DNA from 3 places in the Robertmurraya sp. FSL R5-0851 genome. Region 3 is predicted to be linked to each of the others. Evidence: riboswitches for the same ligand, from Rfam matches in the RefSeq annotation. Region 3 holds a riboswitch; each other region holds the start of a gene.
What was found. A riboswitch is a leader RNA that binds a small molecule or an ion and turns the genes downstream of it on or off. The one in region 3 is predicted to bind thiamine pyrophosphate.
Positions count from the first base shown of each region.

Region 1: linked by a shared signal. The riboswitch ahead of thiT (energy-coupled thiamine transporter ThiT) and the one ahead of MKX65_RS06965 (ABC transporter substrate-binding protein) in region 3 are both predicted to bind thiamine pyrophosphate.
Region 2: linked by a shared signal. The riboswitch ahead of thiM (hydroxyethylthiazole kinase) and the one ahead of MKX65_RS06965 (ABC transporter substrate-binding protein) in region 3 are both predicted to bind thiamine pyrophosphate.

Region 1 is NZ_JBBOOE010000001.1:2,776,895-2,781,184, forward strand. It holds gene MKX65_RS14235 (VanW family protein) at 1-788, shown strand, start outside; gene MKX65_RS14240 (divergent polysaccharide deacetylase family protein) at 841-1,617, opposite strand; gene thiT (energy-coupled thiamine transporter ThiT) at 1,714-2,307, opposite strand; TPP riboswitch at 2,370-2,468, opposite strand; gene MKX65_RS14250 (hypothetical protein) at 2,679-2,834, shown strand; gene MKX65_RS14255 (hypothetical protein) at 2,873-3,379, shown strand; gene MKX65_RS14260 (hypothetical protein) at 3,411-4,055, shown strand; gene MKX65_RS14265 (methyl-accepting chemotaxis protein) at 4,204-4,290, opposite strand, start outside.
Region 2 is NZ_JBBOOE010000001.1:2,067,145-2,071,434, forward strand. It holds gene thiD (bifunctional hydroxymethylpyrimidine kinase/phosphomethylpyrimidine kinase) at 1-808, opposite strand, end outside; gene thiE (thiamine phosphate synthase) at 829-1,464, opposite strand; gene thiM (hydroxyethylthiazole kinase) at 1,479-2,297, opposite strand; TPP riboswitch at 2,394-2,504, opposite strand; gene MKX65_RS10445 (methyl-accepting chemotaxis protein) at 2,609-4,290, opposite strand, start outside.
Region 3 is NZ_JBBOOE010000001.1:1,336,378-1,340,667, reverse strand. It holds gene MKX65_RS06975 (DUF5348 domain-containing protein) at 1-26, shown strand, start outside; gene MKX65_RS06970 (peptide chain release factor 3) at 316-1,896, opposite strand; TPP riboswitch at 2,087-2,197, shown strand; gene MKX65_RS06965 (ABC transporter substrate-binding protein) at 2,300-3,295, shown strand; gene MKX65_RS06960 (thiamine-binding protein) at 3,307-3,600, shown strand; gene MKX65_RS06955 (ABC transporter permease) at 3,597-4,290, shown strand, end outside.

The sequences.
Region 1 (4,290 bases), 1.4 Mb from region 3:
TGACTGTAGATCGAGAAGAACTAGTTTTTCCTCTTCCTAATACTCCGCATATGGACTTGCATCATCTTGATATATTAACTGCTGAACTTTCCCAACAAGTATACATAGAGCCGAAAAATGCTTATCTTGATGATTATGGAAATTTACAGCCAGAGCAGCTGGGATATCAACTGAATAAGAGATCCTTTCATACCCTATATCACTCCTATTTTTATAGTAAAGGTGCCAAAACGCTTAAAGTCCCTAAAAAACCGATTTATCCTGAGGTAGATAGTGAGTTATTGTCAAGAATACGCCAACAAGCCATCGGGTATTATGTCACATATTTCAATAGCTACAATACCTCAAGAACAAACAATATACGAAAATCGTCCGAGGCGATCAATAACTTCGTCCTATTTCCAGGTCAGACTTTTTCGTTTAATGAGGTGGTTGGTCAACGGACAAAAGAACGCGGATATATGCCAGCTCCTATTATTGTTCGAGGTGAGCTTTCCGAGGGGGTCGGCGGAGGCATTTGCCAAGTATCTTCTACACTCTTTAATGCTGTGGATCGAGCAGGGTTAAAAATCGTAAAACGATATTCCCATTCCAAACGCGTTCCTTATGTTCCTCCAGGTCGCGATGCAACAGTAAGTTGGTACGGTCCTGACTTTGTTTTTATGAATAATTATAAACATCCTATCTTGATTCGTTCCAAAGTGAGAGGTGGTTCCGTATCCATTCTTTTATATACTTCAGACGATGTGAATGTCGAACAAAATCAAGTACCAAGCATGTATCAATAAAAAACAAGGCTGTCCGATGTAAGGGAGAATCTCTCCCACTGGACAGCCATTTTTAATATAGATGAAAATACTTTGATCGAATGGAGTCTGATAACAACTCGGATACAGGAACGACCTTTATATGCTTTTGCTTAAATTCAGGCATTGACTCAGTAACACCTAATGAACATACCTTGCCCGATGTACCAACATGTCCAATCGCAACAGCGGTTCCCCTACTCTCCGCAATCCTTGCAAGAATAAGCATTTGTTTTTTCACTTGATTTACCGAACAGATATCATCAAGAAAGACATCCCTTTTAATAAAAGGTACATTCAATTCCTCAGTAATTTCCTCGAATTTTGACTTTGGACTTGTTGCACTATCAACAATGTATAACTGTTTTTCTTTTGCCACTTCAACAATCACTCGGACAATCTCCTCATTCTCAACGACGAGGGAGCCCATATGATTATTTAAGCCCATAGCATGAGGAACACTATCGATCGCATCAATGACTCTCTTTCTTACTTCTTCTTTTGATAAGTCATTGGTGATTGGCTTTGGTCCTAACCAAGAGGCCTTTCCCTTTTTTGGCTGCATGGGCAAATGTACCATGATCTCTAAACCATTTTCATATGCCCATTCTGCATGCTTTTTTGAAAGTTCATTAAATGGCATAATAGCTGCCGTTATTTGTACGTCACCTTCTAAAAAATCCTTTACACCTCCTACACCACCACCAAAATCATCAATGATAATAGCTGCCTTTTTCATTTCCTGGCCATACCCATGATGAGGAAACATTGTAAAAATGACTAGGATCATGATAAATGAAGTTTTTTTCATGAAAGCCTCCATTTGAATGTTAGTTATTTGGATAGTTTCTCACATATAGGAAAAACCATACAAAAAACTCGTCCAAAACATTGGACGAGAGTTAAATTACGATATTTTTTTTACGTTCTCTGAGGAAATCCTTTTGTGTAACAGGAATCTTGGAGAACTTGACACTAAAAGGAATAAAACAATGGAACAATAGATGGCGGCCCCAATCATGGTACCACCGTTCACACCTAGTGAAAATAAGAGTGGCGACATCCCATCCGGTGCATTTTCTCCCCAGAATAAAAATCCTGCGATAAAATGCCAAAAATAACGTGCAGCACTTCCGACGAATGTGGCAACTATGATCCATTGAAGGGCTTTCTTCTTATTTTCAGTTAGTGCAACCTGAATTTTTTTCATAAAGAAACCTGCAAATCCAATAAACGCAAAGGCAAGAAAATACTCAATGAAACCCTGTAACGGAGTTAAAATATAAGCATCACCCATAGCAATTTGTAACAGTCCCCATAAAAAGCCAGAAGCTGTTGCTGCAAGGAATCCCCATCTAAAAGCAATAATTAAAATTGGTAGCATCGCAAATGAAATAGAAATATTAGGCGATAGCTTGATCGATGGTAGAAGGTCAAGAATTAGTGCAAAAGCTGCAAAAAAAGAAGCTTCAATCATCATAATTAGTCGTTTGTTTCCCATAAAAAAATCTCCCCTTTTTCTGAAACCTCAAGGAGAGTGTAGAGAGACATGATTGCAAGAAAAATTCAGTCAGTCCACATCCCTGCGCTAGAATTATCTAACAGGTTCAAAGGGTCAGAACAAACGTTCACTCTCAGCATAACGCTCCCCTTGTGGTTTCTTCGTATGTAGTTTATTATTTCGTACTCATTATATCATATAAAATAAAATAGAAAAGCATCTAGTTGGAATTAAATATACTACAATATTAGTAGGCTAATAAGTACAGAATGTCATTTCATTCTGTTATTTTTGTACATAATAAATAGATAAACAATACTAGTTATTGATAGTTTAATATGTATAATTTATTAGAGGGATGTGGTGAGAAAATGAGGGTACAAGAGGTATTACTAGATAATAATAAAAAAAGATACATTCTTTTAGACGAGGAAGGATTGCCGGTAGTTGAGGCAGTTAGATATTTAAAATATTTGGATTCTATTGGTAGAAGCATTTTTTTAAAGTACAATACTATTAACCAATAATTCTCATTATTGTAAAAAACTATAGGAGTGTATTTTTTTTGAAAAAATATTTGTATTTCTTTCTATTTACGATTCTCTTATTCTCTTCATTTCCAAATCAATCCCAGGCAGCTTCGACAGAAGTAACATCCGTTGGTAATACTGCGACTACAGACTATGCTCCAATTAATAAAAAAACTGGTACTGGTGGAGGGGTTTCAACTTTCGGGTTAGACTTTGCTCGTGGTACAGTCTCTTGTTATTCTATTAGCAATAACGTATATTGCCCTTGGACAATTCAGGTTGGTGGTGATGTAATTTCTTATAGTAATGTAACTGTAGAAATTCAAAAAGACCATGGCTTCCTTAATGGAGGTTGGGAGCCCCATAAAACTTTACCTTTCAATTATCGAATTAATACACCAAGTTCTACTATTAGAAATGAAGGATCTACTACTCTCTCTGACGGTGCATATCGTGCCCGACTTGGAGGTACATTTACCACTGTTAAAAATGGTGTGTATGGAGCATGGGCAAACGGATGGTCATACTTCGAGGTTAAATAAATTTAAATTATAGGGACTGGAGTTGTTACCTTTGAAATGGTTAAGCGCCTTGGAAGAAAATGAAACAATACCGTCCAATATTTCGGAAGAAATTTCTGATTTTAAAATCAGGGCACTTGATAATGAAGAAACACTTGTCAAGGAATTTTCTATACTGACTCAGTTTTTTGTGTTATTAAGCGCCCAAGACGAAAACAGCATGACTTCATTGTCTCTACCTCATAGAAAAATCACAAAAAAAACATTAAGAGAAATTGTTGCACATTTTAATAGCAGAAAAGTTGTGTTAGAACATAATAAACCCGTTGAAATAATGCTCACTAAACCAAACAAAGAATCAATAGCTGAAATACGTTCGTGTAAGTTAAACCCAATAGTTAAGAGCCTTTATGGATCAATTAATAATGACTTATCCTATGAGTGGCGGCCACAAAAAGTTTATAAATTGCATCCTCAATTTATTGAAAAGTTTGAAGATGATAATTTTTATGTTGTTCTAAACTTTTTGCAGGAAACCTCTAATAATTCCCTAATTACTCTTCAACTATATGACTGGAATCTTGAAGAGTCATTAATAAAAAATTTAGCTATAAGATATTTAGCTCATAAGTGTAAAAACGTCTATTTATGGATTGATGAAACGAAAAGAATAACAACGATTCAACTTGAATTATAAAAAGGTTCTCTTTGATTCGTCAGCCCTGTTAAAGAATTAAGAGAAAAGCCGTATAACATATTAGATATATCTAATATGTTATACGGCTTATTATCATTGATTTTATTTATTTTTAGTCTTGATAACTAAAACTAGATGCTTTTCTATTTTAAATCTTAAATCGGTGGACTAACTTTTGTAAGGTTTCAGCCATTCCTGATAGGTCTTGAGCACTAGCGGTTACTTCTTGGAGAGT
Region 2 (4,290 bases), 730 kb from region 3:
TTGCGATTTTAACTTTGTTTCGTTTGTATGCCCAATGATTGGTTGGGCCGTGGCCGGATCCGATGTGTAAATCTTCTTCGATGGCTGCCTGAATAAAGTCTTTTGCCACTTTCACCGCTTGAACAACGGAGCTCCCTTTTGCGAGTTGTGCGGTTATGGCAGCGGAAAAGGTACAGCCTGTGCCATGAGTATTTTTTGTGGGAATCCGATTCGAACTAAAGGTGTGAAATTGTTGACCGTCATATAAAAGATCAATCATTTCTTCCCTACCCTGATCATGTCCGCCTTTGATCATGACAGTTTTTGCACCCATGATATGGAGCAATTTAGCAACTTGTTTTCGGTCATCCATTGTCACAATTTTTATTCCTGTAAGCACCTCTGCTTCTGGAATATTTGGTGTCACGATGGTCGCAAGTGGAAGTAATTTTTCTTTTAAAGCTTTAACCGCTTCGTTTTGTAAAAGTGATGCTCCCCCTTTTGCAATCATTACGGGATCTACGACGACATGTTTCATTTCATAAAATTCTATAAATCTCGAAACCGCATCAATGGTATCACTGTTAAATAACATTCCGGTTTTGATCGCATCTGGACGCAAATCTTCAGCAATCGATTGAAGTTGTTCTTGAATCCCTTCCAAAGGAACCTTATAGACACCTTGTACGCCTGTTGTGTTTTGTGCAGTTACGGCTGTTATCACAGACATTCCGTATACATCAAGTTCTTGAAATGTCTTCAAATCAGCCTGTATACCAGCCCCTCCACCACTATCTGACCCTGCGATGGTTAATGCCTTTTTTACCATAACGAATAACCTCTCCTTGCCTAAAATTCATCAACTAATCTACGTAAAAGCTTGGTATGCTCTTGGATATGACTGGCTCGACAAATATCGGAAATGATTGCGAGGCCATTAGCTCCTGATTTCATAACGGTTTCTCCGTTGGTAGAATTCATTCCACCAATCGCAACAAGAGGCAAAGAAATTCCTGCATGACGAAATTCAGTGAAGATATCTAAGCTTTGTTGCTTTTCGGTATCCGCTTTTGAAATGGTAGGATACATCGGCCCAATTCCTAAGTAATCAGCTCCGTTTAGAACGGCCTGAAGTCCCTCTTCAACCGTGTGTGTGGATACACCAAGAATTTTCTTAGGACCTATTGTCTCCCTCACATATTTTGCATTTTCATCATCCTGGCCAACATGTACTCCATCAGCATCAAGAGCGATAGCCAGTGGTAGATCATCATTGACGATAAATGGGATCTTATGTGTCCCGCAGAGTTCTCGCAGTTTTTTTCCAAGTTCGTACTTCTCAATTTCTCCGAGAGTGCTGATCCCTTTTTCTCGATATTGATAACAAGTAATTCCACCTTCAATGGCTAGAGCTAACGTCTCTTCAGGTGTTCGATTCAAGCAGTCTTGACTGCCCATAATAAAATACAGTTTTAGAAAATCCATTTCCTTTTGCTCCCTCATATGGATGTTACTTCTGCAATGCTGACTTTGGCGAGGTCTACCACATCAGAGGATGAAGTGAGCATGAGTTGATTAAGAAATTCCATCTGAAAAGTGCCAACATGTTGGTCACCTGTCGCTAAAATCGCACGCTCAGCAACTGCACCATAAAAGGCTGATGCTCCTGCCGCTGCGAGTAAATAATTGGTTTCTACACTTGCAAACGCTCCTACGACAGATGAAAATAAGCAACCAGTTCCAGTTACTTTTGTTAGAAGTGGATGCCCGTTTGAAATAATAATCGATTCTTCACCATTAGAAACAACATCGTCTTTTCCGGTAACCACAACGGTCATATGTAATTTTTGAGCTGCCATTCGAGCAAGGTCTGTGATATTCCCTTCACCTGTACCAGAATCCACACCGCGTGTTTGCCATTCTTCTCCTATTACGTTGGCTACCTCTGCAGCATTTCCGCGTAATAGGCTAATGTTCACTTCAGATAGAAGTCGTTTTACAGTATTTGTGCGGTATGGTGTTGCACCAGCTCCAACCGGGTCAAGGACGACTGGAACGCCTTTTTCATTCGCTGCTTGACCAGCAATGATCATCGCTTCTACTTCAGGTTCCCTTAATGTGCCGATATTGAGCACAAGGGAATTCGCGATGCTTACCATGTCAGCTACTTCTTCTTTGGCATAGGCCATCACTGGTGAAGCGCCAAGAGCTAACAATCCATTAGCAACAAAATTAGTTACTACTACATTCGTCATATTATGAACTAACGGTGATTGCTCTCTTACTCTATCAATTAATGTTAAAAATTCATGACTCATTTTTCCCTGCTCCTTTCATATTAGCAAAACGATTTCAAGACAAAAAAAGCCAGATTCTTATAGAACCTGGCATAGTTACGAAACAATAAACATTTATCTTCGCAGTAACTACTTCCCTCCGCTGGTATGAGCCAGATCAGGTTCCAAGAGTCGAAAACTGAATTGTTTTCTCTCAGCCCGAACATACGGGCCCCCCTAGTAGATTTCCTATGAAACTATATTTACATCATAGTGGAAGGTTTTTCATAACGCAACTATAAATTATTTAAAAAGTAAAAAAAGTTCCCCCTGTACCAACAGGAGGAAGCCGATTAAATCGTAAATTTCCTTAAAACTTCTTTTAAGTTAATCGCCATTTCATTAACTGTCTGAACAGAAGAAGCGATTTCCTCCATCGTTGCCAACTGTGCCTCAGCAGATGCAGCAACCGCATAAGAGGAGTTCGAATTTACCTTTGCAATTTCTGTTAGCACTTCGATATTGGCAGTTACACATTTGGAACTTTCCGTCATTTTTTGGACATATTGATGAATAGACTGAATCGTTTTACGAATGTCTGTGATAGAGTCAGTGATTTGTATAAAAGATCTTCCCGCTTCATTTACAGCGATTGACCCATTTTCTACTTCAAGCGTATTTTTTTCCATTGCTTTTACGGCTTGATTTGTACCGGTTTGGATTTTCAAAATAAGATCTATAATTTCGTTAGAAGAGCTCTTTGACTGTACGGCAAGTTTCCGGACCTCATCAGCAACCACAGAAAAACCTTTCCCATGCTCCCCGGCTCGTGCTGCTTCAATCGCAGCATTTAAAGCGAGTAAGTTCGTTTGATCTGCAATACCAGTGATCACTTTGGTTATTTGACTGATTTCCTTTGATTGTCTTCCAAGGTTACCAATCACTCCTGCCACTTCGATTACAGAGTCATGTATATGTGACATTTGCTTTATTGCATTCTCTACGACCTTGTTTCCGTTTTTAGACACTCCATCGACCATATTAGCTGAAGCTTCCAGTTTTTCTGATGAAAAAGTGAGAGTTTCTTGAATCGAAGCCAATGTGTTCATTGTATGTATGGTTTCATTTACACTATCTAGTTGTTTTTGAGAGGCAGCAGCAACCTCTTGAATGGAAAAAGTAATACTTTCTGAACCTTGTGCGGTTTCCTCCGAGCTTGCTGTTAAATCCTCCGCAGAGGCAGAAACCTGGGTGGTTGTCTCATATGCTTGGGAAATTAAGGCTCGCAGTTCTTTTACCATCCGGTTGAAAGTAGTAGTTAGCTCACCAATTTCATCATTTGATGTAACCTTCATATCTGCGTGACTAAAATCACCTTCTGCAACTACTTGAATTCTCTCTGATAAACGACGGATCGGGCCATGAATAGAATTCATCAATACGATGGCAACTATTACGGAAATACAAATAACGATGAATGTAAAGATCATTGTCCAAAGTTGAACTTGATTTCCATTTGAAATGATTTCTTCTCCCAGCTGTTCTACACTTTTATTTTTTTCATCTGCTAAAGCCTTTAATTTTGCCATCGTTTGTTCGGCTTTAAACTTTTCAGATCCAACATTGAGTAAGGCTTGGCGTTTCTCTCCGTTATCAAACACGTCGAAAGCTTCCTTCATCATCATCTCATTCCATTTGGAACCGTCGGAAATGACCTTTTTTACAGCAGCTTCATCTTTGTTCCCAGCTACGTTAGTCAATAACCTATCTTCTAATTGGGTACTTAGGTGTACATTGTTTTCAAAGCTTTCCTTAGCCTGAGGAGAACCTTCAAGCATGTACTCATTTACGAGTCTTAATCGCTCAGCCATGAAAAATCGTAAATCTTGTAAGGCGTTTAATTGCTGTGATTCTTTTAGAATAAGTGATTTTGCTAATTCATTTGCCTTTTGGGTATTGATCATGGAGTAAATAGCTAGTCCACTAGAAACTAGTAACACGAGCCCGAAGCTAAGCATGATTTTTTTTCGAATAC
Region 3 (4,290 bases):
ATGAGACGTATCAAGTTGATTTGTAAATCATTAGGGAAGCATGTGAACTGCTTCCCTTTCATTTTTGGACAGTGAATCCGTCAGTTTTAGGACAATCAACACCGTCAAGTTCTGGACATTGGAGAACGTCATTAACATTTCATCCTAATCACCAGCTAATTTTCATTACTTATAGGTTGTACGAAATAAAGAAGAATTATCACTTGAACATGCAAGACTTTTCCTACATTTTTCGACATTAGTTTTTTTTTCCAGACCACTCTTCCTAATGAATATAAAATAAAGAAGCCCTCAATCTTGAGGACTCCCTTATACTTATTGATAATCATCCATAGGATTATAAAGTGTAATATCTGGATTTTTTTCTTGGAACCAGCGAAGGGCAAAGTCGTTTTCGAAAAGAAATACTTTCTTATCGTAGCGATCCTTTACTAAAAGACTTCGACTGCTAGAAAGATTTTCGTTAATTTCTTCATTTTCGACCCAACGGACAATTTTTGAGCCTAATCTTTCCATTAATACCTCAGCATTGTACTCGTTTCTCATTCGATGCTCAAACACTTCAAATTGAAGTTGACCTACGGCCCCTAGCAAATAATCATCTGTTCGAACCGTACGGAAGAGCTGAATGGCTCCCTCTTGTACAAGTTGCTGAATTCCTTTATGAAAAGACTTTTGCTTCATTACGTTTTTAGCTGAAACTCGAACAAAGAGTTCAGGTGTAAACTGTGGAAGCTTTTCATATTGAAAGTTGTTTTTTCCAACAGTCAATGTATCTCCAATTTGATACGTACCTGGATCGTACAAACCAATAATATCTCCACTAACCGCTTCATCAACCGTGTTTCGGTCATCCGCCATAAACTGTGTTGATTGAGAAAGCTTCATTGACTTTCCTAAGCGTGGGATATTGACTGTCATCCCTCTTTCGAATTTTCCTGAACATACACGTAAAAAGGCAATTCTATCCCTATGAGCAGGATTCATATTAGCTTGAATCTTAAAAATAAAGCCTGAGAAATCCTCTGATAATGGATCGATTTTTCCTTCTGTAGATTCCCGTGCTTGAGGTGCAGGTGCAAATTGAAGATAGGTTTCTAGAAAAGTTTGAACACCAAAGTTCGCTAGGGCGCTACCAAAGAATACAGGTGTTAGTTCCCCATTTGCTATTCTTTCACGAGAAAACTCATTCCCCGCTTCATTTAATAGCATGATTTCTTCCAACGTCTGGTCATATAAGGAGTATTGCTTTAATTTATGATCTCCTTCTATTTCTCCATCTTCATTTAACCCAACAAAACGTTCTTCCTCATCTACTCGGAATTGTTCAATTCGCTTGTAAAAACGGTCATATATACCGAGAAATTCTTTCCCCATTCCAATCGGCCAGTTCATCGGATATGATTCTATTCCCATAACCTCTTCTAGTTCAGCTAAAAGTTCTAATGGAGATTTCCCCTGACGATCAAGCTTATTAATAAAGGTAAAAATCGGAATGCCTCTCATTCGACATACTTTAAATAGCTTTAAGGTCTGCTCCTCAATCCCTTTTGCTGAATCGATTATCATGACCGCACTATCAACAGCTGTAAGAGTACGATACGTATCTTCACTGAAGTCTTGGTGACCTGGTGTATCAAGAATATTTACTCGACAGTCATTATAATCAAATTGCATCACACTCGACGTAACGGAAATACCACGTTGTTTTTCAATTTCCATCCAATCGCTCGTAGCAAACTTACCCGTTTTCTTTCCTTTAACTGTTCCCGCATCACGAATGGCTCCACCAAATAACAATAACTTCTCAGTTAATGTCGTTTTCCCAGCATCTGGGTGGGAAATGATCGCAAATGTGCGACGCGATTGTACATCATCTTTAAAATTTTTTGCCATTATAGAAATTCCTTTCTTTCCTTACACAAATTCATCCATAACTTCAATCTTATCGTGACTGTTTAAAGTTTGCAATGTGTTCTTTACAAAAGCAACAACAAACATATCATTATGTTCATTTTCCAAGAAAGTTCTTCCTTTTCAAGAAAATAATTTCTGCTATAATGAGATAGAAATGAAACTAAATAGGTAAGAATTGTAGGGGAACCGATGAAGACCGGTTGAGAGTGCATCCCATTGATGCTGACCCTTTGAACCTGATCTGGATGAAACCAGCGTAGGGAACATATTCTTTAGACAATCATATTGTTTAAACATATGCGCCCGGTTCAAAAACTGCGGCGCTTTTTGTCGTCTATGGGGCCAGGTCATGTTCCTACTTATACCATTGGAGGAGAAAGTAATGAAAAAATGGATAGCTGCAATAACAGCTTCTGTATTACTCGCAGGTTGTTCAGAAACAAATGAACAGCAAACAGAACAAGAGGAGTCAAGCGCTGACTTAAAAAAAGTGACTGTCGTTCTTGATTGGACTCCAAATACGAATCACACAGGACTATATGTTGCAAAAGAAAAGGGCTTTTTTGAAGAGGAAGGTCTTGATGTGACCATTCAGATGCCTGGAGAAGCTGGTGCTGACCAACTTGTTGCTTCTGAGAAAGCTGATTTTGGTGTAGGTTATCAAGAAGGAATTACACAGGCAAGAGTACAAGGAGTACCGCTTGTTTCTATAGCTGCGGTTATTCAACACAACACTTCTGGTTTCGCATCACCGGCATCTAAAAATATTCAATCCCCTAAAGATTTTGAGGGAAAAACATACGGTGGTTGGGGTTCACCTGTTGAAGAATCCGTCATCGACTCACTTATGAAGCAAGAACAAGCAGATGTAGAAAAGGTGAATATTGTAAACATAGGCGATGCGGACTTCTTTACCGCTGTTAAACGTGATATTGACTTTGCTTGGATATACTACGGTTGGACAGGCGTAGAAGCGGAATTACGAGGAGAAGACATTAATATGGTCTACTTAACCGATTACTCCGAAAAGTTAGACTACTATACACCTGTTTTAACCACTAGCGAAAACATGATTAACAACGATCCTGAAACAGTAAGAGCTTTTGTTAATGCCGCTTCAAAAGGCTATGAATTTGCTATCGACAATCCTTCCGATGCCGCTGACGTCTTAATCAAAGCTGCTCCAGAACTTGACGCAGAGCTTGTAAAGAAAAGTCAGGAATGGCTTGCTACCAAATATCAAGACGATGCAGACCAATGGGGTGAGCAAAGTTTAGAAGTATGGGAAAACTATGCTTCTTGGATGCTTGAGAACGGGTTGCTAGAATCAGAGTTAGATGCAGAAAAAGCCTTTACTAATGAATTTTTACCACAATAGGAGTTGTTCATATGGCAAACGCACTTGTTAGTATACAAATTATCCCTAAGACAAAAAACGGTGAAAATGTGATTCCTTACGTAGATGAAGCAATAGCCGTTATTGATGCGTCAGGAGTAAAGTATGAGGTTCATCCCTTAGAAACAACTATGGAGGGTGATCTTCAGGAACTATTTTCAGTGATTACGAAAATGAATGAAAAGATGATTGAAATGGGAAGCAGTAATGTTATTTCACAGGTGAAGATTCTTTACCAGCCAACTGGTATAACAATGGATACTCTTACGGAGAAATATCGTTCATGATACAAAAATTACAAAAAGGGTGGAGACCAACTTTTGTTCTCCTCCTTTTATTCCTTGTTTGGGAATTCACTGCAAGAATCACTGAGATTCCAACTTGGCTGCTCCCAACTCCCTCACAAATTTTTAATGAACTTATCAATGGCTGGAGCAGTGTTTCTGTACATCTTTCTTCCACCATTCGGCTTATTTTACTAGGCTTTGTTTCTGGAGTTACCGTAGGTCTGTTAACTGCCTTTATATTACATAATATTCCTTTTTTAAAAGAATCTTTATATCCGCTTCTTATATTATCGCAAAATATACCTATTATTGTACTTGCTCCACTTCTGGTTATATGGTTCGGCTTTGGCCTATTACCAAAACTAATTGTTATTACTCTGGTTTGTTTCTTTCCTATTACGATTTCAGCCATGGATGGATTTCGCCAGGTTGCTCCTGAGCTTTTTCATTATATGCAAATGGCAGGAGCAACCAAACGTCAGTTATTTTGGAAACTCGAGTTTCCGTTTGCCCTGCCCTCCATCTTTTCAGGGCTGAAAATTTCAGCGACATATAGTGTAATGGGTGCTGTAATATCTGAATGGTTAGGATCAGAAAATGGGATTGGAGTCTATATGACACTCTCTTCCTCATCATTTCGAACAGATCGTGTCTTTGTTGCCATATTTCTCATTATGGCTTTAAGTTTGT